Regions from separate parts of the Paenarthrobacter sp. genome, predicted to be linked through region 1. Evidence: riboswitches for the same ligand, from Rfam matches in the RefSeq annotation. Region 1 holds a riboswitch; each other region holds the start of a gene.
What was found. A riboswitch is a leader RNA that binds a small molecule or an ion and turns the genes downstream of it on or off. The one in region 1 is predicted to bind cyclic di-AMP.
Positions count from the first base shown of each region.

Region 2: another riboswitch for cyclic di-AMP. It lies ahead of RIF72_RS18330 (NlpC/P60 family protein); the one in region 1 lies ahead of RIF72_RS04600 (NlpC/P60 family protein).
Region 3: another riboswitch for cyclic di-AMP. It lies ahead of RIF72_RS12415 (hypothetical protein); the one in region 1 lies ahead of RIF72_RS04600 (NlpC/P60 family protein).

Region 1 is NZ_JAPSHI010000004.1:29,455-33,912, reverse strand. It holds gene RIF72_RS04610 (HNH endonuclease) at 1-327, opposite strand, end outside; gene RIF72_RS04605 (NlpC/P60 family protein) at 689-1,486, opposite strand; gene RIF72_RS04600 (NlpC/P60 family protein) at 1,581-2,324, opposite strand; cyclic di-AMP (ydaO/yuaA leader) riboswitch at 2,329-2,498, opposite strand; gene RIF72_RS04595 (M23 family metallopeptidase) at 2,637-3,473, opposite strand; cyclic di-AMP (ydaO/yuaA leader) riboswitch at 3,478-3,719, opposite strand; gene RIF72_RS04590 (metal-dependent transcriptional regulator) at 3,903-4,458, opposite strand, start outside.
Region 2 is NZ_JAPSHI010000037.1:11,461-15,918, reverse strand. It holds gene RIF72_RS18340 (NCS2 family permease) at 1-1,108, opposite strand, end outside; gene RIF72_RS18335 (copper resistance protein CopC) at 1,221-1,862, shown strand; cyclic di-AMP (ydaO/yuaA leader) riboswitch at 2,013-2,204, shown strand; gene RIF72_RS18330 (NlpC/P60 family protein) at 2,208-3,005, shown strand; gene RIF72_RS18325 (FAD-binding protein) at 3,231-3,923, opposite strand; gene RIF72_RS18320 (universal stress protein) at 4,340-4,458, shown strand, end outside.
Region 3 is NZ_JAPSHI010000015.1:38,671-43,128, forward strand. It holds gene RIF72_RS12410 (aminotransferase class V-fold PLP-dependent enzyme) at 1-1,067, shown strand, start outside; gene RIF72_RS12415 (hypothetical protein) at 1,173-2,027, opposite strand; cyclic di-AMP (ydaO/yuaA leader) riboswitch at 2,029-2,214, opposite strand; gene RIF72_RS12420 (HAMP domain-containing sensor histidine kinase) at 2,323-3,819, opposite strand; gene RIF72_RS12425 (response regulator transcription factor) at 3,823-4,458, opposite strand, start outside.

The DNA of each region.
Region 1 (4,458 bases):
CAGGTTTTCCCAGGAATCCGCGCCGCCCCTGGATTTGGGGTGGACGTGGTCTATGGTGTGGGCTGTTTTCCCGCAGTAGGCGCAGCGATGGCCGTCGCGGCGAAGTACCCCGCGGCGACTCACGGCAGTGATCCTGTTGTACCGGGGACGGATGTAGCGGTTGAGGAGGATCACGGAAGGTCTTCCGAGAATCTCCTGTGGCCCGACGACAGGCTCGTCGCCTTCGGCCACCACGCTAGCTTTCCCAGTGAGCACAAGGACCAGCGCCCGGCGGAATGTTATTACCGCCAGCGGTTCATATCCAGCATTCAGAACGAGTGTGCGCATGCACGTACCTCTTCACGGCCGCACCCGTCAGGGGCACGAGGGCCGGCTGCCCTCTGCATGTACGGGCTGTGGATCGACAACATAAGGGTAAGCACTTATATGCCGTATCAACGAATTTTTCTGTCGTTTCGTGTGCGGTGTCGGCAAGATTTCATGCGCGGTTAAGGGTTGCGTGCCGCTATCACCTGCTTTGAGGGGCAATTCCGGCCCGACACACTTGGTTGACGCGTGTCGGACGGTTTTCAGAACCAAAGTCGGTGGTGGGCGCACGCCCCTTACTGCAGGCACCCCGAAAATCGGCAACGGTTAATGCAGAACACCCCGCCGGCCGAAGCCCGCGGGGTGTTCTGAAGAAGATGGATCAGCCGTTGACGCGGATGAAGACCGGGCCGGAGCCAACGTTGGCGCTGAAGAGGGCCGTGGTGGATCCGTTCCATCCACCGTGGACTGCCTGGCCGTTGCCTACGTATACAGCGATGTGGGCCTGTCCGGCCAAACCGCCGTTGGCGTAGTAGGCGAGGTCGCCGGGCTGGGCTTCTGCTGCACTGACGGTGCGGCCGAGGGAGAGGTACCCGGCGGGCCAGTCGTGGAAGTTGATGCCAACCGCAGCCAGGGAGTTGGTCACCAGCATGGTGCAGTCCTGGGTGACGCCGAGCTGGGCGTAAGCCGCCGCAGCGATAGCGGCACCGAGTCCGCTGGATGCGGCGGGAGCTGCCGGAGCTGGGGTCGCGTTGCTGACGGCAACGGTTGCATTGGCTGCCGGAGCTGCGTTGGCGGTAACCGCAGGTGCCTCTTTGGTTTCGACCTTGGCTTCAACCTTGGCCGGAACTTCCTCAACTACCACGGGAGCCGGGGCTTCCACGGTGGTGACCACGGGGCGCTCGTAGGAAATGGCTACAGTGGAGTCCGCGGCGATGGTGGCCTGGACTACCGACTGTACGTCCAGGGTGGACGTGGACGTAGATTCACGGTCCACGTTGGTGTCGGCAGCGTTGGCGGCGATGCCACTGGTCAGGACCAGGCCTGAAGCTGCGGCAATAACTGCTGCCTGGCGTCCAACGCCACCGGCGTTGTTGCTGACGGCCTTGGCGATGACGGCAAGCGAGCTGGTCTTGGGGGCCTCAGCGCGGTGCCGTGCAACCTTATTTGCACTGGTCATGATTTTCTCTTTTCGTATCCGCGTGCAGTTGGGGTACACGCGGGTAGTGGGTTGGCCAGCAAGTGGGGCATTCGGCCGACCCCGAACCGGATTTTTAGCGGAGGGTGTAGAACGAGGAGGAGCCGGTGGACGCTACGGAGTGCAGCAGCGTTCCTTGACCGGGGTTCAAGGCGCTGATCATCATGCCGTTGCCGACGTAGATGCCCACATGGGCTCCGCCGTTCTGCATGACGAGGTCGCCGGGAGCAGGAGTGCTGGTAGGCGTCATGGCCGTCCAGGCGTTGACGCGGGGGATGCTGATTCCTGCCTGTGCGTAGACCCATTGGGTGAAGCCGGAGCAATCCCAACCGTTGGGTGTGGTGCCGCCCCAAACGTAGGGAGAGCCGATGCCGGTGTAGGCAATGGCGGCGAGACCGGAGGCAGCTGCGTTGGAAGGCGAATCCTTGGCCTCGGAGGACTTAGCTGTAACTGCTTGCACTGTTTCTTCAGTGGTGGCCGCTGCACGCTCGGTAATCTGCGCTGCGCGCTGGACTACTTTGGGGGCTTCCTTGGTGGCCACGATGGGGCTCTCGAAGGAAACAGTAGCTGTCGGTTCTGCGGTAACCACCGCGGTAGCCACCAGCTGTTGGGTGCTGGAGGCTTCCAACTTGGAAACGTCGGTGTCTGCTGCTTGTGCCGGCAAGCCGACGGTGAGGACGAGGCCTGAGGCTGCTGCGAGGACGGCGGCCTGACGGCCTACGGTCCCTGCATTGGAGGAAACAGCCTTGGAAAGAGTGTTCAACGGGTTCGTACGAACCGTTTGGGCGCGATGGCGCGCAGGGGTAGTGCGTGATGACACGAAGGTAGCCTCTCCCAATGCCTGCGAGGTGAGCTGTCGGATTCGGATGGGAGTCATCCGGCCGCGCTGCTTCCAAGGAAGCTTTTGCGACTTAACCCCAAGGCCTTCTTTCGAAGACCAGAAATGGTTCCCCCGCCCCTGCCAGACGATTTATGCGAACGGACCCTGAGCGGTGGCAGAGCTAGGCAATCCACTCAAGTGCATCGGCCCCCTAAAAAGCCGATGCGCTCTGTACGCTACAACAGTTGAACGCGAATGTCACATTCAGGTCACGGGGTGTCTCGCGAATGCGAGAGGCAGCCATCACCTGGCTCAGAGCCAGCCCATGGGGTCTACAACTTCACCGTTGACCTGGACCTCGAAGTGGAGGTGGCAGCCGGTGGAAGCGCCAGTGGTGCCGCTCAGGGCGACGGTGTCGCCACGGTTTACGGTCTGTCCAACCTGGACGGTGAACGACGACAGGTGGTTGTACGTGGTTTCAAGGCCATTGCCGTGATCAACGACCACGCGGTTGCCTCCGCCATACTCGTGCCATCCGGCGAAGGTGACCTTGCCTGTCGCCGCGGCGTGCACAGCCGTGCCGCACTGGGCAACGAAATCCTGGCCACGGTGGAAGTCACCGGCGCCACCCGTGAGGGGGCTGATGCGGTAACCAAAAGGGGATGCCGTGGAGAGCGTGTCAAGGGGGCTGGCCATGCTGCCAACGGACGAGGTCCGCTGGATGCTTTCTGTCGACTGCGCACTGAGCAGCTGCTTCAGCTTGCCATCCGGGTCGGCAGCAGTTGCGACGGCGGCGCGGCTGAAGTCGATCTTGGCTGACGCGGCAGCGGAGACTTCGGGCTGGCTGCCAGCAGGAGCGGCCACTGCAAGGGCGGACTCGGTTTGGCCCGATTCCGAGGTGGCCATGACAGGACTAGTGGCGGGCAGGCCGACAGTCAGGGCAAGTCCGGTGGCGGCTAGCGCAACACCGGCCTTCTGCCCGACGCCGCTGGCAGCGGCGAAGTCGGCAACCTGGCGCATCGGGCTCTTACGGCGGCGCACCTGACGCTCGGTGTCGCGAGGCCGGATCTCCGTTACGACGGTGGCTGGCCGCAGCTCAGCAGCGGGGCCGGACGCACGGCGGCGGCCCCTGACGTTCTGCGATGTCAAACTCTGTTCCTCTCTCAAAAGCCTGCGAAGTTAGCTGTCGGATTCGGGTCAGAGAGTACAAAGACCCGGTCCGCACGAGGCGCTCACGGCACACAGGTATCCCAAGAGGGACTTGTATACGTGGGCACTTCTGCTGCGGACTTCACCCCAAGGCTGCTTCTTTAGACAGCCGCTTGTGGTTCCCCCGCCTCTGCCAGTGGTGGGTAACACACCTGATCCGCTGGCAGAGCTCGGCTCCGGATCAGGTAACGCTTTGGTATCAGCGCTAGTAGATAACTATAGGGGATTAAGGCGTTCGGTAATAAATTCGTTATCAACAGGAACGGTCTGAACGCAGCAGCCCCTTATCATCAATTCCGAAAAACCGCAGGTCACACGCGCGCCGAAGGACCAAAAGTGAGGTTTGACACGGTACTGGGCCAGCTCCGGTCAGCTGAGGGAGACGAAGACGTGCGCGGCAACTTCAGGAGGTAGCTCCAAGGCGCCTTCAATACCAGGGACCCGGACCGAGATGTACTCACCGACGCGTTCCAGCGAGACGCTGGCGCCCGGACGGATTCCGCCTTCGTCCAACTGGGTAAGGAGCTCGGGCTCCACCTGGATGGGCTCCGCCAAGCGGCTGACCACCACACGCGAATCGGCGGCGTAGCCATCCATGGCCTGCAACAGGTTGACGTCAAGCCGGGGGAAGGGCTGGCTGGCAAGGCCACCAAGTGCTTCAAGTCCTGGAATAGGGTTGCCATAGGGAGACTCCGTAGGGTGCTCCAGGAGCTCGTAGAGACGACGCTCCACGCGCTCACTCATGACGTGCTCCCAGCGACACGCTTCATCGTGCACGTAGGCCCAGTCCAGACCAATAACGTCGGCCAACAGTCGCTCTGCAAGGCGGTGCTTGCGCATGACCTCGGTAGCGCGCTTCCGGCCCACTTCAGTGAGTTCCAGGTGGCGGTCGTTGGACACGATCACCAAACCGTCGCGCTCCATG
Region 2 (4,458 bases), on a different contig from region 1:
GGAAGAGGACACCGGTGACGATCGAGGCGAGGCCGGTTCGGGCGCCTTCGCCAATGCCGGCGCCGGACTCGACGAAGATCTGGTTGGAGGAAACGGAGGCTCCGCCGCCCACGATTGCACCGAGTGCATCAACCTGAAGGACACGGTCAACGTTGGGGATGTTGCCGTCTTTGTCCACGGTTCCGGCCTCGTTGGCCAAGCCAACCATGGTGCCCATGGCGTCGAAGAAGATGCTCAGGAGGATCACGAATGCCAGCAAAGCCGCGGCGATGAAGCCGAGGTGTTCAAAAGCACCGAAGGGGTTGGCTTTGCCGATGAGGGACAGATCGGGGGCGCCCCATTCGGTGAGCTTGGGCGCCACCAGGGACCAGCCGCGGGGGTTGACGTTGGTTCCGTCGAAGCTTGGGCCGATGTGCAGCGTAAATTCGAGGATGGCGGCCAGCGCGGTGGAGACGACGATGCCGATCAGGATGGCGCCGCGGACCTTTCGGACCACCAGGGCGATGGTCAGGATCAAGCCCACTGCGAAAACGAGTGTCGGCCAGCCCATGAGCTTCCCGTCGACGCCCAGGCCCAGGGGAACGGTGGTGCCGGCGGCATCGGGGATGCGGCGGACAAAACCGGCGTTGACCAGGCCAATGAGTGCGATGAAGAGGCCGATGCCCACAACAATGGCCGTCTTCAGGGCCTCCGGAACCGCCTTGAACACGGCTGTCCGGAAACCGGTCAGCACCAGGATGAGCATGGTGACGCCCGATAGCACTACGAGCCCCATCATGTCCGGCCACGTCAGCCCGGGGTGGGAAGCCACTGTGACTGCGACGAAGGCGTTGACGCCCAAGCCTGTTGCCACGGCAAACGGATGTTTGGCCCATGCACCCATAAGTATGGTCAAGATGCCGGCAACGAACGCCGTGGTGGCTGCCACAGCCGTGAAGCCCAGCGACACTCCACTGGAGTCGGGTCCGGAGAGGATCAGCGGGTTCAGCACCACGATGTAGCTCATGGCGAAGAAGGTCGCGAAGCCGCCACGGATTTCCCGCGAATACGTGGATCCACGTTCGGAGATTTTGAAGTAGCGGTCGATTGCAGAACCTTGTTTCAGCATGAAGGTCTCCGAGGATCGAGGGGAGTTTGCTCTCAAATCCTATGTTGTCCTGTGGGCACTCTGAACGATTCGCCTAGTCTGTAAGGAAGCCAACACTAGGAGAAACCGCCCCATGCGTACCATCCGCCCGCTTCTGGCCGCCGTCGTCGCTGCCCTCGCTTTCGCGTCCGCCTTGCTGTTTTCCGCGGCTCCGGCGTCCGCGCACGACGTCGCCGAGTCAACCGCGCCAGCAAACGGTGCCAGCGTGGCGGAAGTCCCGGCGTCGGTCTCCATCACGTTCAACAACCGCCCGCTCGCGATCGGTTCCGGTGTAACCGTGACGGCCGGCGGTGAGAACTGGGCGGACGGTCCGGTGGAAATCATTGACAACCAAGCCGTCCAAAAGCTTCGCGAGGGCGCTCCTGCTGGTGAATACACGGTGGTATGGCGCGTAGTCAGCTCGGATTCGCACCCCATTGAGGGCACCTTCACGTTCACAGCCACCGCGGAAAGCACGACGACGGCGACTGGCCCGGTTGGTGCCACGCCGTCGGTGTCGGCGCCGTCAGCCGCAGTACCTACGGCGGGCACCGCAGCGCCCGCAGCGCCGGGAACGGGCAGCAGCGAGCCGGCCGCTGACGCCTCCCAACCCTTCCCTTGGAGCATTGTCGGGCTGGCTGCTGTTGCTGTGGGCCTCGTTGTTTACCTTGCTGTTACCGCACGGAAGAAACTTGCAGCTTCCAACAGCCCTGAAGGCGATACTCCCGCGGAATAACGCGGTTTTCTACGTACCTGCGAATATCTCGAAACGGACACTGCGACACGCCAGAAGCCCACTTCCCGTTACTTAAATGTGACTTCGGCCGAATCATCGCGTACGGTAGTACCTGTGCCTGTTCCACGTAGCGGGCACTTCCGGCCTGATTGCCTAGCTCTGCCGCAGTCCGGAATCCGTTCGCAGACAAACCTACGGCAGAGACGGGGAACCCAATTTAGGCCGCTTTCGAGCGTGCCTTGGGGTGAAGTCACGAAGCTTCCGCTGAACAGCGGGGGATAGTGGCCGGGTGACTCCCATCCGAATCCGACAGCTAACCTCGCAGGCATCGGGAGAGGCTCTTTCATGTCTTCACGCATTCTTCGCGGCCGTCGTAAGGCGGACAGCGTACGTCCTAATCCGTTCATCTCCATCTCGAAGGCAGTAGCCAGCAACGCTTCCGGCGCTGGCCGCCAGGCAGCTGTAATCGCAGCAGCCTCGGGCCTCGTTTTGACCGGCTCCATTGCTGCTCACGCAGCTGAGGCTCCGGTTCAGCGCGACTCCAGCCCCGCAACGGTCGCAGAGACCGTTTCCGAGGCACCCACCAAGGTTGTTACCGCTCTGGCAACGGCTACCGTCAACTTCGAGCGTCCGGCCGTTGCTTCCGTAGCAGCTCCGGTTATCGAAAAGCCGGCTCCCGTTGTTGAGGCTCCTGTGGTCCAGAAGGCAGCAGTCACCACTGCTGCTGCAACAGCTCCTGTCGCCGCCCAGGCTGCGGTTGCTGCTGCTCCTGTGGCTGCCGCACCGGCTGCCCCTGCTCCTGTAGCTGCTGCTCCCGCCGTTGGCGGCGTCAACGCAGCCATGGTTGCTTCGGCTTACGCACAGATCGGCGTCTTCCAGGACTGCACCGCCATGGTCGAGAAGGCTCTCGGCTCCGCGGGCATCCCCGTAGGCGACCTCGGTCCCATGCAGTTCATGAACTACGGCAAGGTCGTTAGCGATCCCCAGCCCGGTGACATGATCGTCCAGTCCGGCCACGTTGCTATCTACATCGGCAACGGCCAGGCAATCAGCGGTGGCATCAACGGCAACCAGACGGGCATCCACCCGATCAGCTGGTTGACCGCAACGGGTCCCCTGACCTACGTACGCGCTGGCGCATAAAGCCTCACGCTTCAGTTCAAAGGCCGGTGCCTTCAAAGACTAATGTCTTTGGAGGTGCCGGCCTTTGGCGTTAAGTTCTGTTTGTTAATGTTCAGCGGGGAAAGAATGTTCAGCGGGGAACGTTCGACGGCGGGTCGATAGTCGCGTGGGCGGCGGGGCCCGTGTGGGCTAGTGGGCCTTTGGGCGTCGTCCCTAGGCGTAATGCCCTAGGTGAGGGCGATGCCCCTAGGCGAGGGCGATGCCCGGACCTGCGGGCAGGGCTACCTTTGAAGAGATGGCTTGGCCCACTGCCTTGGCTTGGCGGAGCACTTCCTTGGGAGACGGGGTGATAAGGTCCCCAACGCCCACCAGGTGCATCCCTACCGCACGCATGGCGGCCGCGAAGTTCTGGCCAACTGCTATTCCAAGTTCGGAGAGCATGCGGCGCAGCTGGCTTTGGGCGCAGCGCGTCACTACTACGTGGTCTGCCAAGAGAACGCCGTTGGCGGTGTGGACTGCCCACTGGCGTGGAGTGGACTCGAAGGGGCCTGATACGTGGAGGCCCGTTCTCAGGCCCGCTGTGGTCATGCTGGCGGCTGGCCCGTATCCGATTTGCCGGGAGGGGTCTGAGCCCAGGAAATCAAGACGGACGGCGCGGGTGGTGTTGCGGACGTCCAGTTGGTGGTTGGCGGCGTAGTTCCGCAGGTGTCGGAGGATCTCGTTGCGTTCCTGCATGGCTGCAGGATCGGCCACCTCGGTGCGTTGAATCATGCCTGTATGGACGGAAGGACCGGTGGTGGACAACGCACCAAACCCGTCCACGACGATTGAGCCCACGCCATAGCGGCTGAGTTCGCTGGCAACTGCCAAGCCGGACAGGCCGGCTCCGATGACCACGGTGGTGGTGCGCTCCGTGCCGGAATCAGGCGTGAGTGACACTGCTTGGTTCCTCCTTGACGTGTGTGCCTTACGGCATCGCGTGGGATCGCGTCCGAGTTCCCCAAGCGGCCGCAAATAAATGGCCGGAGTGTGCTGTGAAACACGTTGGCCGGCCATTCGGTGACTCGAACACTACCGAACTTTTTCGGCCATGGATAGCCTCCGCGACTGCGCGTTTTGTGTGTTCGTCCGGAGCGCAATGTGGAAGGCCGGGAACCGAGCCCGGACCGTTATGCACATAGCCTAATGTCGCCTTGATTCGGTCCTGCCGACCGAGAATAGTTGGCATTGGGAGGAGAAATTTCCCGGTTTCTCCTGCTCCGGCCATTGACAATGAAACAGCGAGGGAATCCGACGCGGAGAACCTCTGGCAGAATAGCCGGAACATCAAGCAGTAGGTGGAGAGGCAGGCCCCCATGGACCAGCACGGCAGACACAGTGAAGAGCCCCAGGACGGTCAGGATCAGGCCGTGGAACCAGGTGGCATCGTGGTGGGAGTGGACGGTTCAGAGCATGGTCAGTGTGCTTTGGTTTG
Region 3 (4,458 bases), on a different contig from region 1:
CCACCCCCGCTGCCGCTGCCATTGAGGAATCCGCCGCCGCCTGGCTTTTGGACCTCCTGCACCTGCCTGCGACAGCCGACGTCGGATTCACCACGGGCGCCACGACTGCCAACTTCGTAGGCTTGGCAGCGGGCCGCCAATACCTGATGGACGAGGCCGGATGGGACCTCGAAGCGCTCGGCCTCACCGGCGCGCCCCGGATCACTACCTTTGCCGGCAGGGAACGGCATGCCGCAGTGGATCTGGCGCTGCGCTACCTCGGTTTGGGCGCCTGTGTTCCGGTAGACGCCGACGACGAAGGGCGGATCAGTCCCGACGCCCTGGCTGATGCCATGGATCAGCAACCCGGCCCATCGTTGGTCTGCCTGCAAGCCGGCAACCTCCACTCCGGGGCATTCGATCCCATGGAGGAAGCCATAGCCGTGGCACACGATCGCGGCGCGTGGGTGCACGTGGACGGTGCCTTTGGTCTGTGGGCCGCCGTGAGCCCGAAGCTGCGCGGTCGGTTGGCGGGTGTGGAGGACGCAGATTCGTGGGCAACGGATGCCCATAAGACCCTGAATGTCCCTTACGACTGCGGCCTGGCAATAGTGGCACGCCCGGAAGCTTTGAGGCGTGCCTTCAGCGTTCACACGAGTTACCTCATTGCCACTGATGCGGGGCCAGGGGACCCTTTCGAGAAAGTTCCGGAGATGTCTCGCCGCGCCCGGGGCATCCCGGTGTGGGCTGCGCTCAGGCAACTGGGCCGCTCAGGAGTTATTTCGATGGTGGAGCGCCTCGCAGCGAACGCCGGTGCCCTGGCAGAAGGACTGGCGGCGATCCCGGGTGTGGAGGTGCTCAACGACGTCGTCTTCACTCAGGTTTCGGTGAGCTTCGGCAGCGACAATCGTACGCACCGCGTCACCCAGAGGCTCATGGCGGAAGGTGCGGTGTGGATGTCCGGTTCGTCGTGGCGGGGCCGCGAAATACTCCGCATCTCGGTGAGCAACTGGTCCACGGATGCCGGCGATGTGGCCGCCTCCATCGCAGCCGTGCGGGCTGCGATGGAGGCGGAACCGGAGGCATAGGCAAGGGCAGCCCGGCTTACACAAAGCCGCGCCCGCTCCCGCCATCCGCTCCAGTGTGTACTGGTGCGAACGGCAGCAACGGGCGCGGCAATCAAGCAGTCTGGCTTAGTACCAGTTGTTGGCCAAGTGGAAGCCCAGAGCAGCGGACGGGGATCCGTAGCGCTCCTTGATGTAGTTCAGGCCCCACTTGATCTGGGTCTGGTAGTTGGTCTGCCAGTCAGAGCCGGCCGTGGCCATCTTGGTAGCAGGCAGCGACTGGACGATTCCGTAGGCGCCGCTGGAGGGGTTGGTAGCTGTGGTCTTCCAGTTGGATTCCTTCTCCCACAGCGTGTTCAGGGCGGTCATCTCGGCCTGGCTCCAGCCGTAGTTGCCCAGGATGCTGGCGGCGTACGCCTTGGCAGCAGCGGGGTCATCCACGGCCTTGGGGGCGGCAGCAGCTGCTGCGGCTTCCGCGGCGGCAGCGGCAGCGGCGGCGTCGGCGGCTTGCTTGGCGGCAGCGTCAGCAGCAGCCTTCTCAGCTGCGGCCTGGGCGGCAGCTTGGTCGGCTGCAGCCTTTTCGGCGGCGGCCTGCGCGGCGGCGGCCTGGTCAGCTGCAGCCTTTTCGGCGGCAGCCTTGTCAGCAGCTGCCTTATCCGCAGCGGCCCTGTCGGCTGCGCCCTTTTCGGCGGCAGCATTCAGGGAAGCAGAGATCTCAGCCGACTTGTTGGTGTTGACCTGCGCACTGGCCTGGGTTCCGGCTACGCGGCTGGCCTCGGGGAGGGTCAGCGCGGCGTTGGCGGCGGTTCCGAGCGACGCAACGCCCAGTGCAGCTGCCACAACACCGGCGACTACGGACATGCGGTGGCCGGACTTACCTTGGCGGGCTGCGTTCTTGAGGACGGACTGCGACTTGGTGTGCGGTGCGTTGTGTTCGTCGCGGTGACGCGCGGAAGGGCGCGTCTGATCGTTAAATTCAGACATGTGATTACCTCTCAGCGCCTGCGGAGTTAGCTGTCGGGTTCGGATGAGGTCATCCGGCCGCGCATCACGCTGCGGCTTCACCCCAAGGGCCGACCAAAAGGCCTTGCCCGGAGACTCTGGGTCCCCCGTCTCTGCCTCGGTGAAAGAACGGACTCCGGGAAGTGGCAGAGCTCGGCGCATCCCGGATGCGGGCCAGTTGGGGCGACCCACCCTTTCGACGGTACAGGAGCTTTCCGCAGAAGTCACATTTAGGTAACAGAGATCACGGCGGCGGTGAGTCGCCTTGCCCGATTCGTTATGGGCGTTCGGTGCTCACCGCCGGGAGTCGGACGGCGAATTCGGTATGCCCCGGCCGCGAGGTCATCTCCACGCTGCCGCCGTGCGCTGAAATGATGGATTCCACAATGGACAAGCCGAGTCCGGAGGTGCCTTCGCTACCTGATCGCGCCGCATCGGCGCGGGCAAACCGGGAGAAGATCCTGCCTTGGAAGTCTTCAGTAATTCCGGGACCGTTATCCGTCACTGTGACCACGGCGCTGCCATCGGCGGAGAGCATCACGCCTGTGACCACAGTGGTGCCGGGATCGGTGTGCTTGCGGGCATTGGACAGCAAATTGGCCAGTACCTGGTGAAGTTGGGTGGCGTCGCCGCGCATGGTGATGGGCTCATCGGGGAGCTGGAGCTGCCAAATGTGGTCCGGTGCCATGACTTTCTCGTCACTGACCGTTTCGACCACCAGCTGTGTCAGGTCCACGTCCTCAACTTTGACGGGCTGACCCTCGTCCAACCGCGCCAGCAGAAGAAGGTCCTCCACCAAAGTGGTCATGCGTTCGGCCTGGCTTTGGACTCGGGCCAGCGACTTCCATCCATCCTCGGTGAAATTCTCCGTCATCCTCAGCAGCTCGGTGTAGCCCCGGACGGCTGTCAGGGGAGTCCGCAGCTCGTGCGAGGCGTCCGCCACGAACTGCCGCACTTTGGTTTCGCTTTCCTGACGTGCTTCCAGTGCGCTCGAAACGTTGTTCAGCATCTGGTTCAAGGCATAGCCGACACTGCCCACTTCCGTTCCAGGGTGAGATGCCGACGGCGGTACGCGCACTGCCAGTGCCACCTCACCGGCGTCGAGGGGTAGGCGCGAAACCTTGATGGCAACCTCGGAGAGTTGCTCCAGCGGACGCATGGTCCGGCGGATGATGACCGTTCCTACGAGCCCGATCACTACCAGCCCAGCCAGCGAGACCAGCACCATGGTCCACACCAAGGACGCCTGGGCAGATTGTTTGTCGGCGAGGGGCAGGCCGGTCACAATCACGTCGCCATAAGTAGTCTCGACTGCCACTAGCCGGTAGTCGCCGTTCGACAGTGATTGATCCACGGGTTGATTGTCCGTGGGGAGCGATACCAGGACCTGTTCGTCGTCGGCTGAGAGCGAGACGCGGTTACCGTGGGCGTCGATCAAACCCGAGCTACGCACCAGGGAGCCGTCGATCCTTGCGTTGAGCGTGCCCGCAGCCTGCCCGCGCGCCTCCAAAGGATCCGGCCTGCCTGGGGATAACGGAAAGTTCGACGGCGGCCTGCCGAAGTCGTTTGCCCGGCTGGACGCCTGCTCCAACTGCCTGTCGAGCTGCCTGTTGAAGACCATGTCCATGGACGCGTAGCTGACAACTCCCACCGCAGCGCAAATGGCGATCAGCAGTGCCATGGCCACCAGGACCAGGCGTGTACGCAAGTGCCAGGTGGAGGGGTCGAGCCAACTGCGGCCGGACTTCCCGGCCACTCTTGGGAGGGTGCTCAATGCCTAGTCCGCAGGCTTGATGACGTATCCGGCACCCCTGATGGTATGGATCATTGGGGGATGGTTGGCTTCGATCTTCTTGCGCAGATAAGAGATGTAGAGCTCCACGATGTTGGCCTGGCCGCCGAAGTCGTAATCCCACACGCGGTCCAGGATCTGGGCTTTGCTGACCACTCGTTTTGGGTTCTCCATGAGGTAGCGAAGCAGCTCGAACTGGGTGGCGGTCAGCGGGATGTCCTGGCCGGCGCGGGTTACTTCCCGGGTATCTACGTTGAGTGTGAGGTCGCCTACCACCAGCTCGGCGGTGTCCATGGCAGCTACGCCGGAGCGCTGGACCAGGCGGTGGAGGCGCAGGAGGACTTCTTCCATGCTGAAGGGTTTAGTGACGTAGTCGTCGCCGCCAGCTGCCAGCCCCACAATGCGGTCCTGTACGGCGTCCTTGGCCGTGAGGAACAGGGCGGGAACCTCCGGGGCGAAGGTGCGGATGCGGTTCAGGACCTCGACGCCGTCGAATCCGGGAAGCATGACATCCAGGACCAGCACGTCAGGGCGGAAATCCTTGGCCAGCTTCACTGCTTCCGGACCATCCCCGGCCATCGCAACAGACCAGCCTGCCATGCGCAGGCCCATGCTCATCAG